One region of the Brucella sp. NBRC 12950 genome, then DNA from elsewhere that is predicted to be linked to it. Evidence: riboswitches for the same ligand, from Rfam matches in the RefSeq annotation. Region 1 holds a riboswitch; the other holds the start of a gene.

Region 1 (15,100 bases):
CTTTATATAAACACCTCTACGTGCAGGTTCTGGTAGCCATTGCTGCCGGTATTCTTCTCGGCCATTTTTACCCAGAGCTTGGCACGCAGCTAAAGCCGTTAGGTGACGCTTTCATCAAGCTGGTGAAGATGATCATTGCGCCGGTAATTTTCCTGACCGTCGCGACCGGTATCGCTGGCATGACTGACATGAAGAAGGTGGGACGCGTGGCCGGTAAAGCCATGATCTATTTCCTCGCGTTTTCGACGCTCGCTTTGATCATTGGCCTCATCGTTGCCAATGTTGTGCAGCCGGGCGCCGGAATGCACATCGATCCTTCCTCGCTCGATCCGAAGGCGGTTGCAAACTACGCCGAAAAAGCTCATGAACAGACGATTACCGGCTTTCTGAGCAACATAATCCCAACCACCATCGTTGGAGCCTTCGCGTCTGGCGATATCCTTCAGGTTCTTTTCTTCTCGGTCCTGTTTGGTATTTCGCTCGCCATGGTTGGCGATAAAGGCAAGCCAGTCACCGACTTCCTACAAATGCTCACAGCACCTGTCTTCAAGCTGGTTTCGATCCTGATGAAGGCGGCTCCGATTGGTGCCTTCGGTGCCATGGCTTTCACTATCGGCAAATATGGTATCGGCTCGATTGCCAATCTGGCCTTGCTGATCGCGACGTTCTACATCACAGCTCTGCTATTTGTTCTGTTCGTGCTTGGCGCGGTCGCACGCTATAACGGCTTCTCAATCGTGGCGCTCATTCGCTACATTAAAGAAGAGCTCCTGCTTGTGCTTGGCACTTCATCGTCAGAAGCTGCTTTGCCGAGCCTTATGGACAAGATGGAAAAAGCGGGCTGTAAGCGCTCGGTCGTGGGCCTTGTCATTCCAACTGGCTATTCGTTCAACCTTGATGGCACGAATATCTATATGACGCTTGCCGCACTGTTCATCGCACAGGCAACGGATATCCCGCTTTCGCTTAGTGATCAGATCCTGCTGCTTCTCGTAGCAATGCTTAGCTCGAAGGGCGCCGCTGGTATCACAGGCGCAGGCTTCATCACGCTTGCTGCAACTCTTTCGGTTGTTCCGGCAGTACCAGTCGCAGGTATGGCGTTGATCCTTGGCATTGATCGCTTCATGTCGGAATGCCGTGCATTGACCAATCTCGTCGGCAATGCCGTTGCAACCATCGTTGTTGCGCGTTGGGAAAACGAACTCGACACCGACATGCTGGCTGCAGCGATGAAGGGCGATGTGCTCGACGTTCAGGGCACACCGGTTCTCGAACCGGCGGAATAACTGGGCTGATCTACTTTCTCAGGCAACCGGAACGGCCCGCTTTTGGCGGGCCGTTTTGTTTATTTGTTATGTTCGGCAGCCCTGCCCTGAGTGATGAGGCGCGCACTGTGCTGCCCGGATATAAATGTCCAGAGCCAACTCCAGGCAACCGCTGCGCGACTACGCGTGCCGATCAGGAAGAAGATATGGGCGATGCCCCATACCCACCAGGCAATTGTGCCTTTAAGCCTGATCCGCCCCATATCAACCACGGCAGCACCTCGACCAATAGTCGCAAGATTGCCCTGATGGCGGTAACGAAACGGCGCTGGAGCAATACTACCCGAAACGCGACTGCGAACAACCTTTGCAATATAAGCGCCTTGCTGTTTTGCGGCGGGCGCAATACCCGGGACGGGCTTTCCGTCAGGTCCCTCAACCAAGGCTGTATCGCCAATCGCAAAGATATTCTCGTGCCCCGGCACCGTAAGATCGGAAAGCACGCGAACGCGGCCCGCTCGATCGCTTTCCGCTCCAAGCCATGAAGCTGCAGGCGATGCAGCGACACCTGCAGCCCAGATAGCTGTTTTGCAGGGAATAAACTCTTCGCCAACGGTGACGCCATCTTCGGTGATCTCCTTGACTGGTATGCCGAGGCGCACTTCTACGCCGATCTTCTGAAGAGCATTTTGAGCGTAAGTCGATAGGTCTTCTGGAAATGCAGCCAAAATGCGTGGCCCTGCCTCCACAAGCAGCACACGCGCCTCACGCGTATCTATATTGCGGAACTCAGGCCACATTGTCTGCTTGGCCAGCTCTGCGATAATGCCTGCCAGCTCAACGCCAGTTGGTCCCCCACCAACTACCGAGAAAGTAAGCAGTGCCTGCCGTCTCTCCGGATCTGTTTCGCGCTCTGCGCGTTCGAAAGCCAGAAGCAAGCGGCGGCGAATGGTCGTAGCGTCCTCCAGCGCTTTAAGACCGGGTGCCAGCTTTTCCCATTGATCATTGCCGAAATAGGCGTGCCGTGCGCCGGTGGCCAAGACGAGCGTGTCATAGTCAATCTTCGTGCCGTCTTCTAGCCGCACCTGTTTTGCGGATGCATCGACGCCCACGACAGTGCCAAGCAATGTCGTCACTTCCTTACGATCACGGAAAAGATGGCGAATCGGCCAGGCAATTTCCGACGTAGCAAGGATCGTTGTAGCAACTTGATAAAGCAGCGGCTGAAAAAGATGATGATTGCGTTGATCGACAAGGGTTATGCGAACATTCGCACCTTTAAGATCATGAATTAATTGCAGGCCTCCGAAGCCTGCACCAACGACGAGGATATGGGGGGTATCCGGTCCGTTCATTGAAGTTATACCACCTAAGGTTGGCGTGAACCCGAGTCACGCTTTTCGTACGATAGTTGCACTTCGCAAACTAACGTTATCAGGCAGATGGTAAAGAGCCTAACGGCAAAGTGACATTAATTCTTGACGAAATACTTCAAGATTATTGTCATCGAATGTGCTTTCGAGTTTCGCATGGGCTGATGTCCAAATAGGAACAGCTGATGCGAGAACCGTTTGTCCTTCAGAGGTAAGCAAAAGAAGGCGTTGGCGGCGATCGTCGGGATTTATGATAATCTCCACCCAGCCATTGCGCTGCAAAGGCTTCAATGCTGCGGTGAGGGTAGTTTGATCCATAGCCAATAGTTCCGCCACCGGCTTCATAGGCGGCGGGCTAGGGCGGTTTAATGCCATCAGAAGCGAAAACTGGCCATTGTTGAGACCAGAAGAGCGGAGTTCCTCATCAAAATAGCGGGCAAGCGCACGTGCTGCACGCTGAACATGCAAACAAAGACAGGAATCACGCACAAGAAGCGTGGTTTCAAATGGAACAGCGCGACTATCTGGCATTGCTTAGTAATGTTGATATCAATCTATTTCGTCAAGACAGATAGTGAGCAGCTTCATTAACCCGCATCCGAAAACTGTTAAACGGTTTTCAGACAAAGATGCGCATTAAACAGACGCCTAGAGCAAGAATTTGATCCAATCGCACCAATGTTCCGAGATCCGAAGTTTTCAGGCGCAATCTGAATTACCGCTTAAAAATCATCACCATGATGCATGTGACGAAGGTAAGCGAAAGCAGTTCCGGCCAGAACCGGCAGAATGACAAGCGCCATCCAAAATATAATGTTGCTCATTTCTCCCTCCCTTTACCAACAGTTTACCATACAGGCGGATAAAAGAAAAACGCGTAATGCGAAGGCTTGTTCCACGGATGCAAAAGACCGTTCTTTTCGTCTTGAGGACGCACTTTAAACCGCAGCAACTTTGCGCGTTAAATTGTTAGAATAAAATTCCATCACAGCCGAGTTACATGCATTCAAAGACTATTGCCAGGATGCCGGAGTTTGAGTAGAAGTAGCACCACATCAAGAGTTGGGGCGACGCCCAACGCCAACCTGCCTTTCCGGGCAAGGTGGTACTTCCTAAAATGGAAGGATGTGGCCAACCGGCAAATATACGGATCAAGCCACACGCGTCTGCTCTGACATAACGAAGGACTGACGCGACATGCCTATTAAAATTCCTGACGATCTGCCCGCAACCAGTGTCCTCGAAGCAGAAGGCGTTATGGTCATGCGTGAGGCAGATGCTGTTCGTCAGGATATCAGGCCGTTGAAAATCGGCCTTCTCAATCTCATGCCAAATAAGGTCACCACGGAGACGCAGATTGCGCGTCTTCTGGGTTCAACTCCGTTGCAGCTGGAATTGACGCTTGTTCGCATTACCAATCACGTAGCGCGTCATACACCTGCAGATCACATGCTTTCTTTCTATCGACCTTGGGAAGAGGTGCGGGACGAACGTTTCGACGGCTTTGTGATCACCGGTGCACCAGTCGAGCGTATGGCGTTTGAAGACGTGACATATTGGGACGAAATGCAGCGTGTCTTCGATTGGACGCAGACCCATGTTCATCGGTCGCTCAATATCTGCTGGGCAGCGCAAGCGGCCGTACATCATTTCCATAACATGAGCAAATATGATCTACCCGCTAAAGCGTCAGGCGTTTACAGCCAGCAAAACCTCGCTCCAGCATCGCCTTACCTCCGCGGGTTTTCAGACGACTTTGCAATTCCCGTTTCCCGCTGGACAGAAGTACGAAAAGACGACATCCCAGCGGATAGCGATCTGAAGGTTCTCGTCGATAGCCCTGAAAGTGGCCTTTGCTTGCTGGAAGACCCAAAGCACCGAGCGCTTCATATGTTCAATCACGTTGAATACGATACAACGTCGCTTGCTGATGAATATTTCCGTGATATCCAGCTGCAACCAGATACACCCGTGCCAGCCAACTATTTCCCGAACAACGATGCAAGCCGCAAGCCACAGAACTGCTGGCGAGGCCATGCACATCTACTTTTCGGTAACTGGATCAATGAGATGTATCAATCGACGCCATATGATCTGTCAAAGATTGGCAAGTCTGATTGAACCTACGAGAATTAATAAATCGCTATAAAACAGAATATTAGAGCGCTAATCTAATTTATCAGATCAGCGCTCTCTCGATTTTTACACTCGCAGATTAGCTTGCGAAGCGTCCGATCCACTGGTGCCACTGGTCTTCACTTCCGTGAAAGACATTGAGATCAATCTTGCCGTTTACGCCCTGCGACAAGCCTGAGCCAGAATACTGCCAGAAAACCCAGCGACGCCCCGGATAGACCTTGGATGGATGTTGCGCCACAGCACGCAGCCAGAACGGATAATCTGTGAACGCACCCTTCAAATTATCATCGTAAAAATCCGGTGCGGTGTAGATAACCGGACGCTTGCCATAATGGCGCTCAAGCGCATCCATGAAGACCTGCATCTTTTCTCGCACTTGAGCTGGCGATGGACGACGCTTGCAAGACGAGTCGCCGTTCCATTCAACGTCGATGACCGGCGGCAACGCATCTGGATCAACCGGCACGTTGCGAATGAACCAATCAGCCTGCTGACTGGCCACGCGGCACCAATAGAAGAAGTGATACGCACCACGCTTCAGCCCTGCAGCTTTGGCCTCACGCCAGTTCTTACGGAACATTGGATCAAGATGATCGCCACCATCGGTCGCTTTGATATAGGCAAAATTTGCTCCGTTCTGTCGCAACGTTGCCCAGTCAATGTCTCCCTGCCAACGCGAGACATCCACGCCATGCACTGCATGTCTGCGCGGCGAAACACTACCAAAATTGATCGGTTTCGCATCGCGGAAGCGCTGGCTATAGACCTTATTGCGCGTTTGGCGATCTAGGCGAACAGATGGGTAAGCCGCGACTTCCGGCTTGGGAACCGAGATTGGAGCCTCCACATGCTGCTCTGGGCGCTGCGTCAATGGTGCAGGCGGCTCGTTTTTAAATGGGCCAGCATCAGGAACGGGACCAGCCCAGGCAAGAACTTCATCATGGGGTGCGGATGGCATCGATTGCGGTGCTCTCGCCACGTCTGTCAAAGGCGCAGAAGGTCTGACAACCGAGCTGGTCAATTCCGCAGACGGCTGAGACATGACACTGTCGATGCCGGAGCTAGACGTGCAACCCGCCAAAGCGGTGCAGGCAAGGGCAATTGCTGACACAACCGAAAAACGCATGATACCCATACACAAAAATCAGGCGCTCCACAACCAAACCAAAACTGGCTGCAGAAAAGCCATCGACCAACACCCGCAACGCTCCTCCCGAGCTATTTGCTAACCAAAGATTACTGCCAAAAGCTGAATCCAAAGTTTACGAAATGCTTAAGAGACCTGACAATGATGATTTCTGTCTTTTGTTGCGCAGATAACTTTTACGGCCTGTTTCAGGCACGCTTCGCTGGAAGATCAAAATCTTGCGGAAAGAATTGTCCTGCATATGGCTTCGGCTTGACGCTCTCAACCTGAAGCATCAGCTCAGCGATCTTTTCGGGGCTTGAAATACCGCATTCATAAATTTGGATAATTTCCCGCGACATCTCATCCTTTTGCGGAGAAGTAATCGGGCAGCGACCAAGAACTTCGCACGTCTTGAGATAAGCCGCCTGCAACTGTTCGAGCTCAGCGGGTTTGAAACGCTTAAAATAATAGTCTCTCGAAAACGGCATATTGTTTCATTCGCAGTTTGGTCGTGATTGACCGGATTTCATAACCTGTGATGATACTTTTCAAAGCATGTCTTTAGTAAGACTGAACACGTTACTATCATACTTAGGGATAGTTTACATTCAGTAACTGTTTTCAACTACGCACGATTTCTACTCGCGCTGCGATAGCAGCGATTTTTTCAGGATCGTATTCGCCGGATTCATAGATTCTGATGATCGCACGGGCGAGTTCATTTTTCGCCTCATGGGTTGTCGGGCAGCGGTCTAACATGGCACAGCTGCGGTGATAGGCGGCTTGCAGAACTTGCAAGTCATCGGGATTGAACGTCCCGCGGTATTCGCTGCCCCGAAATGGCATTTTTTCTCTCCCCAGCCTGCTGATTGAAGCTCGATTTTAAGAGGAAAGCAACTGCATTTTGATGGCGAGGTGATATACCAGATTTCGGAGGAGAGCGGCCGACTTCAAACCTTAACAAGGCAGGGCGTGGTCGCTATAAACTAAAGTAAAAGCTGAATTAAAAAGGATAAGATAGTGAAAATCGGCGTCGTTACCATCTCAGACCGCGCAAGCCGCGGAGAATATGAAGATTTGAGCGGCCCTGCTATCGAAAACTGGCTAAAAACCGCGATTGTAACACCATTTGAAATTGTTAAACGCGTTATCCCAGATGGCTTGGAATCCGTGCGCGATACGCTGATCGAACTTGCGGATAATATTGGTTGCGATTTGGTTCTTACCACAGGCGGAACCGGCCCGAGCCCCCGCGATGAAACACCAGAAGCGATGAAAGCTGTGCTGCATAAGGAATTACCCGGTTTTGGCGAACAAATGCGTCGAGCAAGTCTTGAACAGACGCCAACCGCCATTCTTTCGCGTCAGACTGCCGGCAGTCGTGGAAAAAGCTTCATTCTCAATCTTCCCGGTAAACCAACCTCGATCGCCATGACATTGCATGCCGTCTTTCCTGCTGTTCCATATTGCCTTGATTTGATTGGCGCAGGTTACATAGAGACCAATCAGTCCGTTGTTATAGCGCATCGTCCGAAATAAGTCCTGCGGTCTTGCTTTCAGTGCGTCAATGCAAATGCGCAACCCAGCTTTGCGCATTTGCATGAATTGCACACTTGCATTTCCCTGATTTGAAGCTGAGTATTGGTGAAAAAGAAGGGGACCTAAGTGAAGCCATTCGACGAGATGCTCAACCATGGCGGGAGTGTTCGCCAACCTTACGAATTTCTCAAGCAGTGGTTAGACCAGCAGGATCAGCATAAACTTCAGCAAAAAACACATGATGCGGAAAGTGTTTTTCGAAAGACCGGCATCACGTTTGCGGTCTATGGCGATCAGGACGCTGCGGAACGCCTTATTCCGTTCGATATCATTCCGCGTATCATTTCCGGTCAGGAATGGCGAAGACTTTCGCAAGGTATTGAACAGCGCGTGATGGCGCTCAATGCCTTCCTCGATGATATTTATCATCGCCAAGAGATTGTCCGGGCAGGGCGCATCCCGAAGGAACTCATCACGAATAACGAGGCATTTCTGCCTGAGATGATCGGATTCCGTCCGCCTGGCAATGTTTATACACATATCATCGGTGTCGATATCGTCCGGACTGGTGAGAACCAGTTTTACGTGCTGGAAGACAATGCGCGCACGCCCTCCGGGGTTTCCTACATGTTAGAAAACCGTGAAACCATGATGCAGCTATTTCCTGAGCTGTTTCAGAACGTGAAGGTTCGTCCGGTCGAGAACTATCCGCAATTGCTGCGGCAGTCATTGGCAAGCGTTGCACCGCCCGGAACGCAAGGCGTGCCCACCGTTGCAGTCCTCACACCTGGTATTTACAACTCAGCCTATTTCGAACACGCGTTTCTTGCCGATCAGATGGGTGTCGAGCTTGTCGAGGGTAGTGATCTTCGTGTGGTGGATGGTCGTGTCGCCATGCGGACAACAAAGGGTTATCGGACGATAGACGTACTTTACAGGCGCGTTGATGATGACTTCCTCGATCCGTTAACGTTCCGTCCGGATTCAACTCTTGGGGTCGCGGGCATCATGGATGTCTATCGTGCTGGCAATATAACAATTGCCAATGCTCCTGGGACAGGGATCGCAGATGACAAGGCGATTTATTCCTATATGCCCGAAATCATTGAATTCTATACGGGTCGTAAAGCGATCCTTGAAAATGTACCCACATGGCGTTGTTCGGAACCTGAAAGTCTTGCCTACGTACTGGATAACTTGGCAGACCTCGTGGTGAAGGAAGTGCACGGCTCCGGCGGTTACGGAATGTTGGTGGGGCCTGCGGCAACTAAAACCGAGCGCAAGGCGTTTGCGGAAAAACTGATGGCACGTCCACGCAACTATATCGCACAGCCAACGTTGGCCCTCTCAACAACGCCAATCTTTACCGAAAGTGGCCTGGCTCCACGTCACGTCGATTTGCGTCCTTTCGTTCTGGTGTCAGACCGTATCCGGATCACGCCTGGCGGGCTGACACGGGTTGCACTCAAAGAAGGTTCGCTTGTCGTGAATTCCAGCCAGGGTGGCGGCACCAAGGATACTTGGGTACTCGACGATTAAAACACATAGCACGCAGCAACTGACACTAAGATCAGAGCGTGAAAAGGGGAATGATTTTATGCTTCTTGGCCGTACGGCAAATGGGCTTTACTGGATGTTTCGCTATATTGAGCGTGCTGAAAACATGGCGCGCCTGGTTGACGCCGGATTACGCATGGCATTGACTAAAACATCGGATGCGCCGGAAGAGTGGTCTTCTGTGGTCGTGTCTGCGGGTGCAAGCCAGACATTTTCAGCCAAATATCGCGCTTATAATGCAGCAAACGTCGCAGACTTTCTGCTGCGGGACATGGACAACCCTTCCAGCGTGATGTCTTGTATGGAAACCGCACGTTCAAATGGCCGTATGGTACGCACAGCGCTTACACGGGAAGCTTGGGAAAGCGTCAATGAAGCCTGGATGACGCTGAAGAAATCTCTCTGCAAACCGTTAAAGGAAGCCGACCTTCCACCGTTGCTCGATCAGATCAAGCGGGAAACCGCACTGATACGCGGTGCTTTTCACGGCACGATGCTGCGCAATGAAATCTTTGATTTCGCGGGACTTGGCACATTTATCGAGCGTGCGGACAACACTGCGCGCATTCTCGATGTCAAATACTACGTGCTTCTACCCGCCGTCTCTTATGTCGGCACCACACTCGACAACTATCAATGGGAATCCATTCTGCGCTCTGTTTCAGCGCATCGATCTTACCGCTGGGTTTATGACGGTGACTATCGTCCTTCCCATGTTGCCGATTATCTGATCTTGAATGGCCGTATGCCCCGTTCGCTCAATCATTGCTACCAATGCATCACAGGTCATCTCGGTTTTCTTGGCAAAGACTATGGCGAGAGTGCTGCCTGCCAAGCGACTGCGGATCAAATCTATGATAGCTTGCAAAATCAGGACATCAGCGGGATATTTGATGTCGGTCTGCACGAGTTTCTGACTGAGTTTATTGCGCGCAATAACCGTCTCGGCAATGAAGTCGCCGAAACCTATAATTTTTATTGAGGTGTCCGTTTGCTGCTCAATATCCGGCACGTTTCACATTATCGCTATGACAATCCGGTTCCCTATGCGGTGCAGCGCCTGCGTTTGCGCCCACCGACACTACCGGGGCAACTTGTCAAACATTGGGAGCTGAAAATAGAAGGCGGCGAGCCTGAAGTCTCCTATATCGACGGTTTCGGTAATAAAACCGACCTCGTGCAGCACGCGCGGAACATCAACGAGATCATTATTACAGCCACCGGCAGCGTCGAGGTTGAGGATCGCGTCGGAGTGCTTGGCCCGGTCTATGGTTATGCTCCGCTCTGGCTTTTTGAGCGAGAAACAATGCTGACCGAACCCGGAGAGCGCATTCGAGCTCTCGCTGGCGGTCTGGGCAAAGAGCAGGAACGTCTCGCATTGCTGCACGAACTGATGAATGCAGTTCATGCAGCGGTCGCCTATATGCCCGGCACCACCAGTGTCGCTACAAATGCAGAAAGTGCGCTTGAGGCAGGCAAAGGCGTTTGTCAGGATCACAGCCACATCTTTTTATCTGCGGCTCGCTTACTCGGAATCCCTGCGCGCTATGTATCCGGTTACTTACTGATGGAGGGTATCGAGGAACAAACTGCGAGCCATGCGTGGGCAGAAGCACACATTGATGGTCTTGGCTGGGTTGGGTTCGATGCCGCAAACAATGCCTGTCCCAATGATCGCTATGTACGGATCGCAACCGGCCTCGATTACCGGGATGCCGCACCGATTTCGGGGGTAAGGCTTGGAGGATCGGTTGAAAGCCTTGCGGTACACATCAATGTAGGGCAGTGATTATTTCACCGTATGATTTGCCTGCCGGAAACTGTTGATGACCTATTGCGTTGGAATGAAAATTGATCGCGGCCTTGTGTTTATGTCTGATACCCGGACGAACGCAGGCCTCGATAATATTTCGAAATTCTCAAAGATGCGGAGCTGGACCAAGTCAGGCGAACGCGTGATCGTGCTTCTTTCGGCGGGCAATCTCGCCACGACGCAAGCTGTTGCGAGCCTGCTTGAAGAGCGTACGAAGGCACCGGACGAGCGCAATCCTTCGATATTCGAAGCGCCATCCATGTTTCAAGTTGCCCGCCTCATTGGCGATACGGTCAAGGAAGTCATCGCAAATTCGGCCACTGGCGGACAGAATGCGGATGCATTCGGTGCCTCCTTTATTCTGGGTGGTCAGATTAAGGGCGGTCAACCGCGCCTTTTTTATATCTATCCTGAAGGCAACTTCATCGAGAGTTCAGATGATACGCCGTTTTTCCAGATTGGCGAAAATAAATATGGCAAACCCATTTTAGTGAGAGCCTATCAGCAGGAAATGAGCTTTGAGGATGCAGTAAAACTGCTGCTGGTTTCGTTCGATTCAACACTTAAAGCTAATCTTTCCGTTGGGCTGCCACTCGATATGCAAATCTATGAAACGGACAATCTCAAGCTCGGTGAGCATCGCCGCTTTGAAGCAACAGATCGATACTATCAGACAGTTTCTGAAAGTTGGTCCGAAGCGCTAAAATCGGCACTCGAACAATTACCCGCATTCAGCTTCGAGAAATAAAGAGAAAGCCGGGTGATCTATCACCCGGCTTTCTTAGTTTCAGTCCTTTGTCACTGTTGCAACATAATTGGCGTCCGCCACCATGTTGAAATTGTGAATGTTGGAAGATGTAACGGCCGTTTCGATCTGCTGATAGATCACGGTGATCGGGCTGTCTTCCTGAAATTTCTTCTGAAGATCGTGGTACATTGTTTCGCGTTTGGCCGTATCGCGTTCTTCTGCAGCGGCCATTGTTTCAGCTGTCAACTCAGGAATATCCCAAGAGGCCTGCCAAGCCGTGGTTCGCAAGTTTACCTCATCACCGTTATTCGGGTTGTTGGTAAAGGTGACTGCATTTGTGTGCGGGTCCCAATAGTCTGGGCCCCAGATGCCAAGCGCCATCTGATGCTTGCGCGCACGAACCTTGGTTGTCGTGAGCTTACCATCGCCCTGCAAGATTTCGACATTCACCCCGGCTTTTGCCATAGTCTGCTGGATGTTTTCTGCAATGCCGACGTAAGGCTGTGTGTTGCGAACATCAAGCGTGATGTTGATACCATCCTTTAGTCCCGCTTTTTCAAGTAGTTCTTTCGCTTTCGCAACATCATACTTGAACGGCTTGTCGTCGGTCGCACCAAACATGCCTAGCGGCAGGAATGACTGATGCGTACGGCCAATACCCTTGATCAGCGTGGCTTCAATCGTATCGTAATCAATCAGATACTTCAGTGCTTGACGCACTTCCGGCTTGGCCAGTTCTGGCATATTCTGGTTTGCGCTCAAGTAATAAATGCGGCCCTTCGGAGCGTTGATGACGCTGAACTTGCTGTCCTTGCCAAGCTCCTCGATGTCGCCCGGTTCAAGATTGCGTGCAATATCAATATCACCCGCCTGAAGCAGCAGGCGTTGCGACATGCCTTCCTTCACATGACGATAGATGACGCGCTTCATCGCAGGCTTCAAGTCTGCATAATTGTCGTTGCGCTCGAGCAGCAGCACCTCATTGGCGCGCCATTGCTTGACGGAAAACGGGCCGGAACCAGCATAACCGTTCTTCAGCCATCCATAACCAAAATCCGTTTCATATGGATTGGTATCGGTCTTTTCGATTTTCTGTTCGTGTTCCTTCACCAGTTTACTGTCAACGATCGACGCAACACTGGAGGTCAGGCAGTTGAGAACGAAGCTTGGTGCAAAGGCCTTGCCAGTGGTGAAAACAAAAGTCTTGTCGTCAACCGCAACCACATTCTGATCGACATTTTCCCGCGTGATACCGAACTGACTCAATATGAATGCCGGGCTCATGTCGAGCTTGATCGCGCGTTGAATAGAGTAAGCGGCATCCTGCGCAGTAATCGGATTGCCTGAGGCAAATTTCAAACCGCCTCGAATTTTGAAGGTGATCGACTTACCGTCGTCAGAAAATGTCCAGCTCTCAGCAATCTGCGGAATGATCTTTGTCGGATCTTTGGTGTCGGTCGTCACCAGGCGCTCATAAGTGCTGGTGAGCATTTCCGATGTTGTGATTTCAAAAATTTCTGCGGGATCAAGCGATATGACATCATCGATGCTCATCGCGATCACAAGCGTGTCCGCAGGCGTGGCAGCTTCAACAGCCTTAGTCGAGGCCGAGAGGCAAAGCGCAAAGGCAAATGCTGCCGGAATGCTCGCGCGCATCATTCGTGTCGCGACAGCATTCCTATTCAAGCTGAAAAAGGAGGTTTTAGTGTTGGCTTTCATGCGGTGTCCCTCTGGAGATCAGAGCCTATCAAGGCAAATGATCGTCAATGCTCATTGCGTATCCGTCGCGTCTCCCCAGACAGCGACTCTCAAGCACGCGCGAGTATTAGATTCCGTTTTTTGAGGGGGCACAATGGTGGGAATAATTTAGCCGCAAAATAAAAACGGCTGGAAAATCCAGCCGTTTATCTGATGCTTTGGAAGAAATTATCCGAAGACTTTGAAGCGTTCGGCGTCGTCCATGAATACCTTTTCGCCGAACGGCTGTTCGTTCGAACCGAAAGGCATCTGCGCGCGCAGTTTCCACGAAGCTGGAATGTTCCAGGTCTTGGCAACTTCTGCATCAATCAGCGGATTGTAGTGCTGAAGGCTTGCACCGATACCTGCATTGGCAAGAGCGGACCAAACCGAAAGCTGAGCCATCCCGCCAGCCTGTTCAGACCAGACTGGGAAATTGTCTGCATAAAGCGCGAAATTTTCCTGAAGGCCCTTAACGACGTTCTGGTCTTCAAAGAACAGAACTGTACCCGCACCAGCTGCGAAGCTGTCGAGCTTGGCTTCAGTCTGAGCAAATGCGTCCGCAGGAACGATCTTGTGAAGCACTTCCTTGGCGATATTCCAAACCTTGTCGCTTTCGGCTCCAAACAGCACAACTGCGCGCGAGCTCTGGGAGTTGAACGACGATGGCGAATGCTTGATGGCTTCGCGGATCAGTTCGGCGACTGAGTCCTGGGAGAGGGGAAGCGTCTTGCCAAGAGCATACTGTGTGCGGCGCTTCTTAAGGGATTCTATATAACTGTTGCTCATCATCAATGTCCTGTTGTTCTGCGATTCTTTGCTGCGAACCAATCGCAGCGAGTGGGAAAACTTGTTGCAAATATTGTGATTTTCATACGAGTCGCCAGCCCGTGTTTCTGAAACACACTGTCAACGAATAGGGATGGACAGTCGTATCATTGTCATCCTTTGGTGAACCAAAGTTGCTACGTTTTGGCTGTCTTCAGGATTTTTTCTTTCCCGCCGGTTTAAAATCTGATCAAATTAGTAGGAAACAAGGGAATGCCCAAAATAACGGGTCGATGGATGCGATATCCGTAAACCAACGACGGGCAATGAGGTCACGATAATTTGAAGTCAATTATTATTATAGGTGGTGGAGCGAGCGGTGTTTTGATGGCCGCGCAATTGCTTGGACAATCGTCAGATACAAGCGTCCGCATATTCGAGCGATCAGGTGATGTCGGGACAGGGATCGCCTATTCAACACAAAACCCCAACCATCTTTTAAATGTTCGCGCCAGTAATATGAGCGCTATTCCGGATAAGCCGGATCACTTTTTAAACTGGCTTACAACCAACACCGAAACGCTCAGTGCAAGCGAATGGCAGCCACAATCTTTTGCACCGCGCGCATTTTACAGACTTTATCTCCAAAACTTACTGCAGCCATATCTGACGAATGAACAGCAGCGTCTTTTCATCGAGAGTTCGGAAGTTTCAGATGTCGCGATTGAAAGCGGCCGTCCGCTAGTGACGAGCTCATCAGGTGAGCGTTTTCCTGCCGATGCCGTTATCATCGCGACAGGAAACGAAGCCGCAATTGCAACATCCGGAAATCATGTAACGGAATATTGGTCCAGCAATGGATATTTCGACATTCCGTCGAATGATCCAGTCGCTATTCTTGGCACCGGATTATCCATGGTCGATAGCGTGATTTCGCTGCTCGATAGTGGGCATAAAGCTGCGATCCATGCGATTTCCCGACGCGGACTGTTACCAGCACGCCACGCACCGGCGGATGCTATGTCGATAAAC
Region 2 (15,100 bases), on a different contig from region 1:
GCCGTCCGCTGCGATGAAAAAGGCTTGTCGTATCAGCGGTATGGCCATCGAAAAGATCGAGAAAATCATCACGATGGAACCAGCTGACACAACAGTTTCGGTCATCAAGCAAGCCGCCCTCAGCCAGCAGAAAGGCCGCTGTGCAAAGGCCCACAACGGTCTTGCCGCGCTTATCGGCGCGTTTGATAAGGTCAATCAAAGCCTGTTGACGCGGGCGGTACTGCGCAAGCAAACCGCCGACAACTGCCACATAATCGCACTCATCCAGCTCACCGATGGGTGCTGTCGGTTCAATCACCATACCGGAACTGGATGTAACCGGATCGCCCGACAATGTGCAGATTTTCCAGGCACACCGGATCTGGCGGCTTTTATCACGATCATCGGCTGCAAGGCGAAATGGGTCGAGAAACAGGCTGAGGGCCGTCAGCGTAAAACCGGGCAACGCAACGATGCCCACGGACAGACGGCGCGATGGCACATCCGTCATGATTTCCCGAACCTCATCCTTCCCATTTCTCACCTAAGCAGTCCTCCACCACATCCCACTTTATACGAACGGGATCAGGAAGAACGCAATCACCTGAAATGCTTGGAGAGCTTAAGTTGCTGCGCCTGATAGTTCGATCCCAAATCGATGCCATAGAGCGCCTTCGGGCGATTCAACATATGCTCATAAACAAGACGGCCGACAATCTGGCCATGTTCGAGAATGAACGGGACTTCATGACTGCGCACTTCCAGAACCGCACGGCTTCCCGTTCCACCAGCAGCGGTGTGACCGAAGCCCGGATCAAAGAAGCCTGCATAATGCACACGGAATTCACCGACCAGCGGGTCGAAAGGCGTCATTTCCGCTGCGAAAAGCGGCGGCACATGCACCGCTTCGCGCGAAACGAGGATATAGAATTCATCCGGGTCGAGCACCAGTTCACGCGACCCACGATCATAGATCGGCTCCCAGAAGTCGAGAACGTCATTGGCAGCTCGCTTATCGACATCGACAACAGCTGTGTGATGCTTTCCGCGATAGCCGATCAGCTTGTCTTTATCACCCGACAGATCAACTGACAGCGCGATGCCGCCACCAGAGATATTTGGCTGTTCTGCAGCCACCAACGTTTCGTTCTGATGCAATGTTGCAAGTTCTGCTTCAGTCAGCTGGGCACGTCCCTGACGAAAACGGATTTGCGACAGGCGCGAGCCGGTGCGTGCAACAATCGGGAAAGTTCGTGGGCTGACTTCGAGATAAAGCGGGCCATTATAGCCAGCAGGCACCTTGTCGAACTCCTGCGCACCATCGGCGATAACGCGGGTGAAAATATCAAGGCGGCCCGTCGAGCTTTTCGGGTTAGCGGAAGCAGACAATTCCGGCGAAAGCGACAAGCTTTCAAGCAATGGCACGATATAGACGCAGCCGGTTTCAAGCACCGCGCCTGCGGTCAAATCGATCTCGTGAAGCTTGAGACGTTCCAGCTTGTCTATAACCGGCGTTCCCGGACCGGGCATGAAGGATGCGCGCACACGATAGGCTTTCACACCCAATCGCAGGTCGAGACTTGCAGGCTGAATCTGATCGGCATCCAATGGACGCGCAGATTTGAGCAAACCGCTTTCAAACAGCGCGGCAATATCCGCATCTGCCAGAATTCCTGCTTCCCTCTGTGTCATACCACTGAACTCCGTGAATTACTTAAAATTGGTCTAAGACCATTGACCGCTCTAAGCACCGATGCCAACCCTCAAAGCCCTTGGTTTCGGGGTTTTCCGCAGGAATCAGAGGCCAAGCACCTTTCACCGGCAGCTCTTTTCCTGAAAACTGACCTTCCAAGCATTGACGACCCTGCCCAAGAGGCATAAGGAAAAAGTGTTCCGTGGTGATTTGGCCGGCCGGCTTGCAGCCACGTTAAAGAATTCGCTAAAATAAGGCCGCGGTTCGTTACCGGCCTTTTGCGTGTTCGCGAGGCCGGTTTTTTATTGGCCGCCGAGGCATTTCCAGGCCCCGGCCGACCAGCTTTCGACAGGTTGGAAAAAAATGACGAATAAGACTACCCGTAAGTTACGCCCGGCAACTCAGCTCGTTCATGCAGGATCGCTGCGTTCGGGCTTTGCAGAGTTGTCCGAAGCCCTCTATCTGACGCAGGGCTTTCTTTACCCGACGGCAGAAGCCGCTGAAGCGCGATTCACAGGCGAAGACCCGGGTTTCATCTATTCGCGTTATGCCAACCCAACCACAGAAATGTTTGAAAAGCGCATGTGTGCGCTTGAAGGTGCCGAAGATGCGCGCGCCTTCACCTCCGGTATGGCGGCGGTCGCCGCCTCCATTCTCTGTCAGGTACAGGCTGGAGAACACGTCATCTGCGCACGCGCCGTCTTTGGATCGTCGCGTTACATTATTGAAACGCTGCTGCCGCGCTATGGCGTTGAGTTCTCAATTATCGACGGCTCGAAGATCGAAAACTGGAAAGCAGCTGTTCATCCGAACACCAAAGTGATGTTGCTCGAAAGCCCGTCGAACCCGACGCTCGAAGTGATCGACATTGCTGCTGTCGCAGACATTGCCAATGAAATCGGCGCAAAGCTGATCGTTGACAACGTGTTTGCAACGCCACTTTACCAGAAGCCGCTGGAACTCGGCGCGCATATTGTCGTCTATTCGACCACCAAGCATATTGATGGTCAGGGCCGTTGTCTTGGCGGGATCATTCTTTCCGATCAGGAGTGGACTGAAGAAGTTCTCCAGCCTTACTTCCGTCATACCGGCCCGGGTATGAGCCCATTTAATGCATGGATCATGCTCAAAGGCCTCGAAACGCTCGGTGTTCGCGTGCGTCAGCAGACGCAGTCGGCTGCAGCCGTTGCCGATGCGCTCGCCGGTCAGGCAGGTGTGAAACAGGTCATTTATCCGGGCCGCGCTGACCACCCACAGGCCGACATCATCGCCAAGCAGATGACCGGCGGCTCGACGCTGATCGCGCTGGAACTCGAAGGCGGCAAGGAAGCTGCGTTCAAGTTTGAAAATGCGCTGCAGGTCTTCAGCATTTCCAACAATCTGGGCGACGCAAAGAGCATCATCACTCATCCCGCCACGACCACGCATCAGAGCCTCACAGACGAAGCCCGCGCGGAACTCGGTATTTCTGACGGTATGTTGCGTATCTCCGTCGGTCTCGAGGATCAGGATGATCTGGTTGAGGATGTGCTGGAAGCGCTAGCTGCCGCTCGATAACAAAAATCGTCTAATTTTGCAGCTTTCGACCGCAAAACGATGCATAAACGACGCAATTGCCGGAACATTTCGGCAATTGCGCTGCATTTGTCGGCATCAACTCGTTGACCTCCCGCGCAACTTTAGCGATAGGTGAGACAAGTAGACTTGATGCGATTCAAAGGCGGGTGCGTATGTACAAAGCGGTAACGCGGGGTATCGAAGTAACGGCTGAACCGTTTTATCTCGAAGACCAGTCCGAGCCAGAAGACAACCGCTATGTCTGGGGCTACCGGATCACAATCGCCAACAATTCATCTCAGACTGTACAGTTGCGCTCGCGTTACTGGCAGATCACAGACGGCAATGGCCATATTGAAGAAGTACAGGGCGCAGGCGTTATCGGCGAACAGCCGACGCTTAATCCCGGCGACTCTTATCAATACTCTTCAGGCTGCCCCTTGAGCACGACATCCGGCGTCATGGTTGGGCGATATCAAATGCAAGCTTCCGACGGGAATGCCTTTGAAGTCGATATTCCGGCTTTCTCGCTGGATATTCCAGAAGCCCGCCGCACGCTGAACTAAAAAAGCGCTTCTTTTGAAGCGCCTTTTTTTATTGTCGCTTATCCCGAAAACTGCGTCGCGCTTTTTGGGATGCGCTTATTTATTTCGCAAACTGTGCAGGATCAAACTCATAGGTTTTGGAGCAGAATTCGCACGTAACCGAAATCTTGCCATCCTCGACGCTATCCAGAATTTCTTCAGCCGAGAAATTTGAAAAGACGCCTTCGATCTTTTCGCGAGAACAAGCGCAATCATCGACAACCCGGATCGCCTCATAGATGCGAACGCCACGCTCATGGAACAGACGATAAAGCAGACGCTCCGAGCCAACCTGTGGGTCGGTCAGTTCCGAACTTTCAATCGTGCCGACCAGCGAGCGCGCTTCATCCCAGCCGTCGTCTTCAAGGTCGAGAACAACTGTGTTTTCGTCGCCATCGCCACCCGGAAGGTCCGGCATGCGTGAACGAATTTCGGATTCCGGCAAGAACTGGATCATCAAGCCACCGGCGCGCCAACGTTCGACGAGTTTGCCGTCGCTGCCGCGCTCAACGAGCTTTGCAACGCTTAGCTTCATATCGGTTGCAATCTGCTCAGACTGACGGAAGTAGGTGCGTGCGATCTCTTCCAGCGTAGATCCATCGAGAGCCACAATGCCCTGATAGCGCTGCGTGTGGGAACCCTGGTCAACCGTAAAAGCAAGCGTGCCACGGCCAAGCAGTTCTTCCGGACGTGTCTTGCCTGCGCTCACCGCTTCCGCGACGCGCTCGGCATCAAAACGCGCGTAAGCACGCACCGAACGCGGTGTACGGAAATCCACGACCAGCATGTCCACAGGTCCGTCGGACTGGGTCTGGAAGATGAACTTGCCTTCGAATTTCAGAGACGTGCCAAGCAGAACCGTGAGCACAGTCGCTTCTGCCAGCAGGCGTGCAACTGTTTCCGGATAGTTATGACGCTTGAGAATAGCGTCAATGCTTGCACCCAACTGAACGGCGCGACCGCGCACGTCGAGCCCTTCCACCTGGAAGGGCACAACGGCGTCATCGCCCGCGAAGTCGAAGTTATTCAGGTCGATCTGAACGACTTCTTCTTCGTTATGCTCAATGCTGGTCTTGTCAGCCAAATTATGCTCCTTGCAGGCACCATGCCAGAATGGCCTTCTGGGCGTGGAGCCTGTTTTCAGCTTCATCGAATACGACCGATTGCGGGCCGTCGATCACTTCGTCGGTCACTTCCTCGCCGCGATGTGCGGGCAGGCAGTGCATGAAAAGTGCCTTCGGGTCAGCTTTAGCCATCAGATGCGCATTGACCTGATAGGGCATGAAAACATTATGGCCGCGAGCGTGATCTTCCTGCCCCATCGAAACCCAGGTGTCTGTGACGATGCAATCTGCACCGTTCACTGCCTTGTCCGGGTCTACTGTGGACAGGATTTTCGCGCCGTTTGCCTTTGCCCAATCAATATATTGCTGCTTCGGCTCGCTGCCTTCCGGCGTTGCGATATTGACGTTGAAATCAAAACGCGCCGCAGCTTCCACAAGCGAATGCAGGACGTTGTTACCGTCCCCCATCCAGGCAAAGGTCTTGCCTTTGATCGAGCCGCGATGTTCCTCATATGTAAGAACGTCAGCCATGATCTGACAAGGGTGTGTGTCGTCGGTCAGTGCATTAATCACTGGAACAGTCGCGTATTCAGCCAATTCCAGCATACGATCATGCGATGTCGTGCGGATCATGATCGCGTCAACATAGCGCGAAAGCACCTTGGCGGTGTCCGCAATTGTCTCGCTGCGACCGAGCTGCATTTCCGACCCCGTGAGCATGATCGTCTCACCGCCGAGCTGACGCATACCGACGTCAAACGATACGCGGGTACGGGTGGACGGCTTTTCGAAAATCATCGCCAGAACCTTGCCGGCGAAAGGCTTTTCGATCTCGCCAGCCTTCAGACGTGCTTTGCGGGCCTTGGCGTCTTCCATGATGACACGCAGTTCCGATGATGGAACTGTCGATAAATCGATGAAGTGCTTGATACCGTTGTTCGCCATGATTTTATGCCGTCTTGCTGATCGGATTTGCGACGGAAAGCCGTTCAACGGCCGCTTCAATGCGTGCCAGTGCTTCACGGGCCTCTTCAGGCGTCGTAACCAGCGGAGGCAGGATACGAACGACATTGTCGCCAGCGCCAACGCTGAGCAGATGCTCATCACGCAGAGCCTGAATAAGGTTCACGTTAGGAACCACGCACTTGATGCCCATCAACAGGCCGCGACCGCGTACTTCCGAAATGACGTTCGGAAAACGATCGATGATCGAGGCAAGGCCCTGCTTCATGGTCAGCGCAGTTTCCTGCACGTTTTCAAGGAAGCCGTCAGCAAGCACGACATCAAGCACGGCATTGCCAACAGCCATAGCAAGCGGGTTGCCGCCGTAGGTCGTGCCGTGAACGCCAGCCACCATGCCCTTGGCAGCTTCTGCTGTTGCAAGGCAAGCGCCCATTGGGAAGCCACCGCCGATACCCTTTGCGACTGCCATGATGTCTGGCGTGATGCCCGACCACTCATGGGCAAAAAGCTTGCCGGTACGGCCAACGCCGGTCTGCACTTCGTCAAGGATCAGAAGAAGACCCTTGTCGTCGCAGATCTTGCGCAGAAGACGCATGAATTCTTCAGGGAAGCCGCGCAGACCGCCCTCGCCCTGCACAGGCTCAAGCAGAATTGCTGCAGTTTCTTCGGTGATTGCGGCACGCAGCGCCGCTTCATCGCCGAATGGAACCTGATCGAAGCCCTCGACCTTCGGGCCGAAACCTTCGAGATACTTAGCCTGACCGCCAGCAGCGATCGTTGCCAGCGTACGGCCGTGGAATGCACCTTCAAAGGTGATGACGCGGAAGCGCTCAGGATTGCCGTTTACATAATGATAGCGGCGCGCGGTCTTGATCGCGCATTCCAGCGCTTCAGCACCGGAATTGGTGAAGAATACTTTGTCCGCAAAAGTCGCATCTACGAGACGCTTGCCAAGCTTTTCCTGACCAGGAACTTCATAGAGGTTCGACAGGTGCCAGAGCTTGTCAGCCTGCTCTTTAAGCGTATTAACCAGATGCGGATGGGAGTGGCCCAGCGAGTTAACCGCGATGCCAGCTGCGAAATCGAGATAACGGTCGCCGCCTTCGGTAATAAGCCAGATGCCCTCACCTCGCTCGAAGCGCAGAGCCGCACGATTGTAAGTGTCGTAGAGCGGTTGCACAGTCGTAACGTCGGTCATTGCAGTCAGGCCTCCATTAGCCTTTTAAATGCAGCGCCTCCGGCTAGGGCCGGTCAGGCAGCGTTTCCCATTGTGTTGATGTCCCGCACATGAACGCAATCGTTCACTGGCGGGTTCGGGGATCACATGTCTTTGCATGGTCCTCCCGGCGGAAATAAAAAACCGCCCTCAGGGCGGCAATATTTAATCCCGCGCGTATATTGGCGCTCGAAAAAAAAATGTCAATCAAAGCCCACCCGGATAATCATGCATCTTTATGCATGAGTTCATGCAGGAAGCTCACATTATAAAGAACGGGATTAAGATGGCACCTATGCAGTTGCAGGGGTGGCATTTTGCAGATCGGGTCGATATATAGACGCCAGATGTCTTCCCCGACGGGAAATCCCTCTGAAATGCACCCGCGAAATACGCGTAGCTGACTCAGAAAAACCGTCTTTAGCACCCAAGTTGGGGAAAACCATAAAAATGGAATCCGCCTGGCAAGGCTATCCCTTGTCATGGAGTCGTTCGGTATTGTAGTTTCTATTTAAAGTAAAAAACTACATTTCGTACGGCGGACCTAGTCACCCGGATAGATATAGTGTTTGTGCCTGGAGCAATCCGGGGACGCTGGTGGATTCCGGATAACGAAAACTGATTGGAGCCCAGGGCGATGAACTGGACAGATGAGCGCGTCGAACTGCTAAAGAAATTATGGAACGAAGGCTTGAGTGCAAGCCAGATCGCAGCGCAGCTTGGCGGCGTCAGCCGCAATGCAGTGATCGGCAAAGTGCACCGCCTGAAGCTTTCGGGTCGTGGTAAGACCACGACCGCAGCCCCACGCAGTAAAAAAGTAAATACCGTTGCAGCGACCCCGCGTCCTGCAGCAACCACCCATAGCAATGGTGCAAGCCGCCCACAGGCGACCACAACCATTCGCACAGCAACTGTCACGCAGACCGTCGGCGCAACCGCGCTTCAGATGGAGTATGTTGCAGATGCCGTAACAGAACGCGTCGTACGCCCAGCGTCAGATGTCGTTGTTCCAATCTCCCGTAAGCTGACACTTCTGCAGCTCAGCGAGCGCACCTGCAAGTGGCCGATCGGCGATCCGCTCAATGAAGATTTCCACTTCTGCGGCAGTGAATCCGGTGAATCCAGCCCGTATTGCAGCTATCATTCGAAGCTGGCTTTCCAGCCGACGGCGGAACGTCGTCGCGCGCGCTAATCTCCTTACCAGCGTCCAATAAATTTAAACCCCAGCAGCGTTTCCGCTCCGGGGTTTTTTCTTTGCTCTCTCTCCTCAAGGCGGCTCCCAACTGTCCGTTACAGCGGTTCCAGTTAAGAAAGAATCGTTGGAGCCGCTGTAACTATTTGTTTTTACGCATTATCCGACGCAAAACCGCTTCGCACTTTTGCTGGAAATGCTATAAGAAGCATGGATGATCTGCCTACGCCCGCTTGGGCAGACGGACCATAAAGGTAGAACCTTCGCCAAGCTGCGAGCGCACAACAAGGCGGGCACGATGGCGAGCGAGGATGTGCTTGACGATGGCAAGCCCCAGACCGGTTCCCTTTTGAGCGCGGCTTGTTTCGACATCGATACGGTAAAAGCGTTCGGTCAGCCGCGGGAGATGCTCGGCAGCAATGCCCGGACCAAAATCCTGCACCGAAGCTACGACTTCCGAGGCATTTTCGCTGCTCTCTTCGTCCAGCCTTAGAATGATACGCTTGCCGCCCTGCCCATACTTACAGGCATTTTCAACGAGGTTCTGGAAAACCTGGATAAGTTCATCTCTGGTGCCAGTCACGTTCACCGGATGATCCGGGAAGTGCCGCTCAATGACGACATCAAGACCCGCGGCGAGAGGTGTCAGTGTGTCGGCTACGTGGTTGAGCACAGCGGTCATATCCACACATTCGCTCACAGCCAAATGCGCGCGCATTTCCAAACGAGAGAGAGAAAGCAGATCGTCAATCAGACGCGACATGCGCTCGGCTTGTTTCTGCATGATACCCAGAAAGCGCTCGCGTGCGCCTGCATCATTGCGTGCCGGGCCTTGTAGCGTCTCGATGAACCCAAGCAGTGAGGCAAGCGGTGTGCGCAACTCGTGGCTTGCATTAGCGATAAAGTCCGAACGCATACGGTCGATGCGACGTGTTTCACTTTGATCGCGGAACAGAAGAACGAAAAGTTCCGGTTTGCCCGATGCATCCCTTAGAGCCTTCACCATCGCCTTATACCAGCGGTCAATCGGCACACGCTCGAAATAGTCTATGCTGCGCGGCTCGCCGTCAGCAATCACGCCTTGAATAAGTGCGTGCATTTCCGGAGCACGAAACCGCAGATAAAGACCTGTATCTTTTTCAAGTGACTGGAAGGCACTGAGCGCTGCAGCATTTGCGAACAGTACAGTTCCACGCTGATCAAAGACAATCATCGGATCGGTCAGAAGATCGGCAAGCCGCTCACCGGAAACACCAGCCATTTCATTGACGGGATGTTCATCCTGCAGCTTTTCTTCAACAGGGTCATCGCGCGTGGCGCTTGCGACCCAGATGGCGCCAACGACGACCAGAACCATCAAAAGGATGCGAAACCACAAGGGCAACTCCAGCACCATGATGCAAACCACCAACACCATGCTGGCAATAAGCACACCCTTGACCCTGAGAAGCGGAGCAAAGAGGGTTTCCTCTGGCTCGGAACCGGGAGAAGGTTGGTTGCTGCTTTCACTCATTCTCAAATCTCTCAACTCAGACAGCGCGCAAGCCATTTACCTTACGCATGTAATTGTCCCGAAAGCGGGTCAACGATCCTTTACGCGGCTTATAAACAGCCCATATCATGCATTAAAGCGTATCGCATTTTATCATTTCCAAATGATGCGCTTTAAGTCCTTGTTCTTGCGCATGTCGTCACCGGATCGTAGCGGGATTAGAAATCAGCCCAGTAAACTGATGTCCCCGCGAAGAGGGTTTCCCAATTTCTACGGCATGCACTAGGTTCGGCGGGCACTGCGTAAACGTGCCTTTATATAAACCAAAGGAGCTTGCTGTGGGTGACAGTTCAAAGACAGCTAACAAAAAGAAAGCGGAAAAAGACAATTCAAAATCCGGCGACAAGCCTCTGAAGATCAAAATCGAAGGCGACACCCACAAGTTCGACATCAACGATCCCAAGCTTCCGGACTGGATTGATGACCAGGCTCTGCAATCTGGCGGGTACCCTTATCCAGACAAAATGAAATCGAAGGATTATGAGGAAACGCTGGAGCGGCTTCAAATCGAGCTCGTCAAAATGCAATACTGGCTGCAAAGCACCGGTGGACGGGTGATCAGCGTCTTTGAAGGGCGGGATGCTGCTGGCAAAGGTGGAACAATCTTCACCATCCGGCAGTTCATGAACCCCAGAACTGCGCGCAATGTCGCCTTGCCAAAGCCCACTGAAACCGAGCGCGGTCAATGGTATTTTCAGCGCTACGTACAGCTCTTCCCCACGTCGGGTGAATTCGTCACCTTCGACCGTTCCTGGTATAACCGTGCAGGTGTTGAGCGCGTCATGCAGTTCTGTACGCCAGAGCAACTTGAAACGTTTCTGACGGAAACGCCTGATTTCGAGCGGATGATCGTCACCGAAGGTATCCACCTGTTCAAGTTCTGGCTGGATATCGGACAGGAAATGCAGCTCAAGCGTTTCCATGAGCGCCGCCATAGCCCACTGAAAAGCTGGAAATTCTCACCGATGGATGTTGCCGGCATTTCACGCTGGGATGACTATTCCAAAGCGCTGCATGTCATGCTTGAGCGCACAGATAGCGGTTACGCGCCATGGACGATTATTCGATCCAACGATAAGAGACGCGCCAGATTGGCTGCAATCCGGCGCATTCTCCTGAGTTTGCCTTATGAAGGGCGTGATCTCGAAGCCATCGGCCCCGAAGATCAATCCATTATCGGACGAGGCGCTGAGTTTCTTGCTTCCAAAACACCGGCGGCATCCGATTCCGGCAAATAGAATGTACTTGGCTGGTGTGGTGTTTTCTCCCAGAGATGCGGCTTCCACACCAGCTGCCACAGAGCTCGCCATGCCGAAACTGAAATCAAGACCCAATAGGCTGGGATGGCGAGAATATAGGCATAACCGCCTAATTCCGTCGGCTCCATGGTTTTCGATCCGAGCACATAGAAACTTAGGTAGGCTAGCATGATATTGATCATATCAATGCGCAACAGCCACAGGTTTTGGGAATCGAGAGGGCCAAACAGCATAAACCCTGCAAGAACCAGCACGGTCACCAGCATGAATGGATGCAGAAGCGCCGAACCGATTATACCCAAGGTGTAAATCTGGTTGACGACGAAGCGCCACCAGCCAAGCTCGCGCCAAGTGGCATATGGATTACGTCCATGAACGAGCCATGTCTGCATCCAGCCTTTGATCCAGCGCGTGCGCTGCTTATGCCAGACCGAGTAGTCAACCGGCGCGTCTTCGACGGTGCCCCGCGTGATAACATCGATACCGTAACCAAAGCGAGCGAGCCGCATTCCAAGATCGGCATCCTCGGTGACATTATAGGCGTCCCACCCACCAACCTGGTCAAGGCATGAACGGCGGAAGTGATTGGATGTGCCGCCCAGTGGGATAACCAATCCTTGGGAAGCAAGCCATGGCAACAACCCACGGAACAGTGTGGCATATTCAAATGCAAACATACGCGTGAGCAGGTTTTGCCGGAAGTTTCCGATAATCAAAGGCGCTTGAACGCAAGCAAGCTGATCGCCACCCCGCTGAAACGCCTGCCATGCCTCAAGCAGCTGATCTGGATGAGGACGATCCTCTGCATCAAAGACGGCTATGATTTCGCCGCGTGCAAATTGAAGCGCATAGTTCAACGCCTTCGGCTTGGTGCGCGGACCGCCTGTTGGAACGAGAACCAGCTCATAATTTGATGGAAGAGCCCTCGCCCTGATTTCCCCGTTGGTATCAAAATCGTCTCTCTCGCAGACAAGTTTGATATCGAGTTTGCTGCGCGGCCAGTTAAGCCTCTCCAGCGAAGCAATTAGTTGCCCCACAACTGCTTGTTCACGATAGAGCGGCACCAGAACAGAGTAGACCGGCAAGTCGCGTCGATTAAACGGCACGATTTCTGGAAAACGCAGACGACGGCTTGAAACCGCTGCGAAGAGGCGGATGAGTACACAGCCGAAAAAGAACAATGTCAGACAGACATGCAGGAATAGAATAGTTTTTGACGGCCAATTCACGAAACTTGCAATAAATGCATAAAGCCCTATTGCAATGATGAAAGCCTGTGGCGTTTCAAGGACCCGAGCTGCTGAAAACAGCTGTGGTGTCATTCCATGCGCCCGCGCGATCAAATCCTTCTGATGGCGCTGGCGCAGGATCTTCTTGATGACCGACGGTGTGGAAATTCTAATCCGCTCTCGCAATTCTGGTGTTTGCTGAATATGGTCGCGCAGTTTTGCAATGCGATTTTCAGTAGGGGCGAGATAAAGATAGGAGGTGCCGTCCTTTCCGAGCACCATCAACTGTCCTGGCTCCGTAAAAATCGCCGATGTCTCTTCACCCGTAACAAAGACGCGTGACGAGAGGACCTCCTCTGTGAATGTCAATTCGAGATAGTCGGCTATTGCTTCAAACAACAACGTCTCTGAAACACCCCGCTGATGCGAAATTTCGGCGCAAAAGCTTGTCCCGTTGATGATGGATGCTTCATAGGCTTTCGTCAGGCAATCACGCGACACACCGCGTCGCTCCAATCTGGCAGATATGGCCGTGCATATCCCCAGATCGGAAGCAATCGATCCGTTACTCATAGTACCCCCGCACTACTAATGGACTATTTTTATTTTTCACTAATATTTATTATAATTCTCTATGAGGATTATTTATTTAACTAAATTATGTATTTAGAAAATAACCCCTCTATATAGATTTTTATTTCATTCTATTTTAAATTGAAACAGAATTATTTAACTTTGACTATATTCAGGACCTTTACGGTCAAATTAATGCCAACCCATTCAAATTCATTGCATAGTTTTCCACATAGGCTCTATTAACGTGAAATTATCAGATATTGCTTAAATAAGGCTCCAATGAAACGGCACCTTTTGAGCATAGCGGTTGCAGCTTGCTGGCTTGCCAGCGGCATCTCCGTCGGCGCCCAGCCCGCGCCCAAGGCACCTGACTTCTTCAACCAGAAGGAAAGGCTGGCCTTGCCATCCCTTCAGGGACTTAATCGGCTGCGCTTCGTGACGACGCTCGATTTCCCGCCCTTCAATGCACTTAACGAAGCCGGACAGCTTTCAGGCTACAATATTGACCTTGCGAAAGCGCTCTGCAGTCAGATGGGATTGAGCGACATATGTCAGATCGAGGCTGTTCCCTGGAATGAACTTGAAGCCAAACTGGAAAGTGGTGAAGCGGAAGCAATCATCGCAGGCTTGAGTGTCAATGCACAAAGCCGGCAGAAATTCGTTTTCACCCGCGCCTATATGCGCTTTCCCGCACGCTTCATAACCAAAAAAGCAAATAGCTTTTCCGAACCTGCGGCGATTTCAACACGCGGCAAAGACATTGGCGTTGTAGCAGGCTCTGCGCATGAACAGCTTTTAAAAGCATATTTTCCGCAAGCCGTTGCCAAACCATTTCCCGACCGAGCTGCTCTCTTAGCTTCACTGCAAAAAGGTGAGATCACCGCTGCTTTTGATGACGGCATGTCGCTGTCATTCTGGCTTGAGAGTGATCAGGCTCATGACTGCTGCGTCTTCACAGACGGGCCATATCTGGCACCGCAATATCTTGGCTCAGGTCTGACAATTGCTGTCGCTCAAAAGAATGCTGCTCTGGCAATCGCTTTTAACAGTGCGTTGCAGTCATTACAGCAGCAGGGCAAACTCACAGAGCTCTATCTGCGCTACTTCCCAACCAGCTTCTATTGATTAAGACCTGCAACAGTTACGCATGAATCGCGTGGCAGAATCATCTGTGCGGCGGATTACGCCCGTTCATGCCAACTCTTTGACCGACGCACGCCGCAGAATTTCGTGCCATTTTGTCGCACCAACGGGAACGCAGCACCGCGAATTTTCAGTGATTATTGAAATTTCCGACCATTCGATACTTACAGCACATAAGTAAAATTATTTGAAATCAAAATATTGAATTGGATTTTCAGGAAATTAAAGCGATAAATCGCGTCTTATTATGTAATTTCGTGTCGCCTTATATCACATTTTCCCAATAAATCCATATGTTTATTTGTTCTTGAAGAATTCTTCTTTTAATCGATAATCAAAATCGAGGAGAAGGAGGAATTATACATGTACCAAGGCATCAGCACTCATTGGCACAAGTCTCCTGCACAGACCCAGCGGTCGCCGAATGAAGCAACCTATGTGTTCTTTGGGATTTTTCTGGCGTGCCTGACTGTTCCTGCAGCAATTATCCTTTGGGCGATTGCTCAAAGCATAATGACGCATTTCTAAGAAAGTCAGGTGATCCCGAGATAGATTGTCGGTCACGAGCCTGTAGATGGCGATGGATTTTGACGAAGCGTAGCGAACAGGTGCGGATAGCGCTTGGTAGACTTCGCACATAAGCTTCCAAATAATGATGGGCCATAGGATGCGCTTGAGTCATCAGATGCTCCGTTGGCGCCTTACGGCATTCAACAAAAAGCCCCGCTTGAGAGCGGGGCTTTTTTATTCTCTAGCCCCGGCACATCCGTAGGAATATGCCGGGGCTGATCACTTTTAGTGCATCGGACCGCTCTCGTCGCCCGGTGCTGCGTGATGCTGCACAGGCGCTGGCGCTCCAGCTACATCATCAGGACGCTTTTTAGGCGGCTTGCGTGCGATCAGGCTATAGAACATCGGGATGAAGAAGGTCGCGATGAAGGTCGCAGCCAACATACCACCGATAACGCCGGTACCGATCGAGTGACGGCTTGCCGAACCTGCACCAGAGCTGATTGCCAGCGGAACCACACCAAGGATGAACGCCAGCGACGTCATCACAATCGGACGGAAGCGCAGGCGAGCAGCTTCAGCA

The links. A riboswitch is a leader RNA that binds a small molecule or an ion and turns the genes downstream of it on or off. The one in region 1 is predicted to bind S-adenosylmethionine.
Positions count from the first base shown of each region.
Region 2: it holds a riboswitch for S-adenosylmethionine, as region 1 does, so the genes downstream of both, QSJ70_RS15150 (O-succinylhomoserine sulfhydrylase) here and QSJ70_RS05250 (homoserine O-succinyltransferase) in region 1, are expected to answer to the same signal.

Region 1 covers NZ_BSQC01000002.1:495,710-510,809, forward strand. Annotated here, with positions in the region: gene QSJ70_RS05235 (dicarboxylate/amino acid:cation symporter) at 1-1,286, shown strand, start outside; gene QSJ70_RS05240 (NAD(P)/FAD-dependent oxidoreductase) at 1,346-2,620, opposite strand; gene QSJ70_RS05245 (MarR family winged helix-turn-helix transcriptional regulator) at 2,720-3,169, opposite strand; SAM-I-IV-variant riboswitch at 3,686-3,794, shown strand; gene QSJ70_RS05250 (homoserine O-succinyltransferase) at 3,836-4,759, shown strand; gene QSJ70_RS05255 (GH25 family lysozyme) at 4,854-5,903, opposite strand; gene QSJ70_RS05260 (hypothetical protein) at 6,113-6,394, opposite strand; gene QSJ70_RS05265 (hypothetical protein) at 6,528-6,752, opposite strand; gene mog (molybdopterin adenylyltransferase) at 6,927-7,445, shown strand; gene QSJ70_RS05275 (circularly permuted type 2 ATP-grasp protein) at 7,572-8,984, shown strand; gene QSJ70_RS05280 (alpha-E domain-containing protein) at 9,043-9,984, shown strand; gene QSJ70_RS05285 (transglutaminase family protein) at 9,994-10,791, shown strand; gene QSJ70_RS05290 (proteasome-type protease) at 10,829-11,563, shown strand; gene QSJ70_RS05295 (ABC transporter substrate-binding protein) at 11,603-13,282, opposite strand; gene QSJ70_RS05300 (nitroreductase family protein) at 13,490-14,089, opposite strand; gene QSJ70_RS05305 (FAD/NAD(P)-binding protein) at 14,411-15,100, shown strand, end outside.
Region 2 covers NZ_BSQC01000008.1:185,141-200,240, reverse strand. Annotated here, with positions in the region: gene QSJ70_RS15160 (GlxA family transcriptional regulator) at 1-490, opposite strand, end outside; gene QSJ70_RS15155 (2'-deoxycytidine 5'-triphosphate deaminase) at 580-1,671, opposite strand; SAM riboswitch at 1,865-1,945, shown strand; gene QSJ70_RS15150 (O-succinylhomoserine sulfhydrylase) at 2,036-3,229, shown strand; gene apaG (Co2+/Mg2+ efflux facilitator ApaG/CorD) at 3,403-3,795, shown strand; gene QSJ70_RS15140 (Hsp33 family molecular chaperone) at 3,875-4,897, opposite strand; gene argF (ornithine carbamoyltransferase) at 4,899-5,822, opposite strand; gene QSJ70_RS15130 (aspartate aminotransferase family protein) at 5,827-7,038, opposite strand; gene QSJ70_RS15125 (GcrA family cell cycle regulator) at 7,694-8,248, shown strand; gene QSJ70_RS15120 (ATP-binding protein) at 8,472-9,761, opposite strand; gene ppk2 (polyphosphate kinase 2) at 10,079-11,038, shown strand; gene QSJ70_RS15110 (glycosyltransferase family 2 protein) at 10,966-12,861, opposite strand; gene QSJ70_RS15105 (transporter substrate-binding domain-containing protein) at 13,144-13,989, shown strand; gene QSJ70_RS15100 (efflux RND transporter permease subunit) at 14,803-15,100, opposite strand, start outside.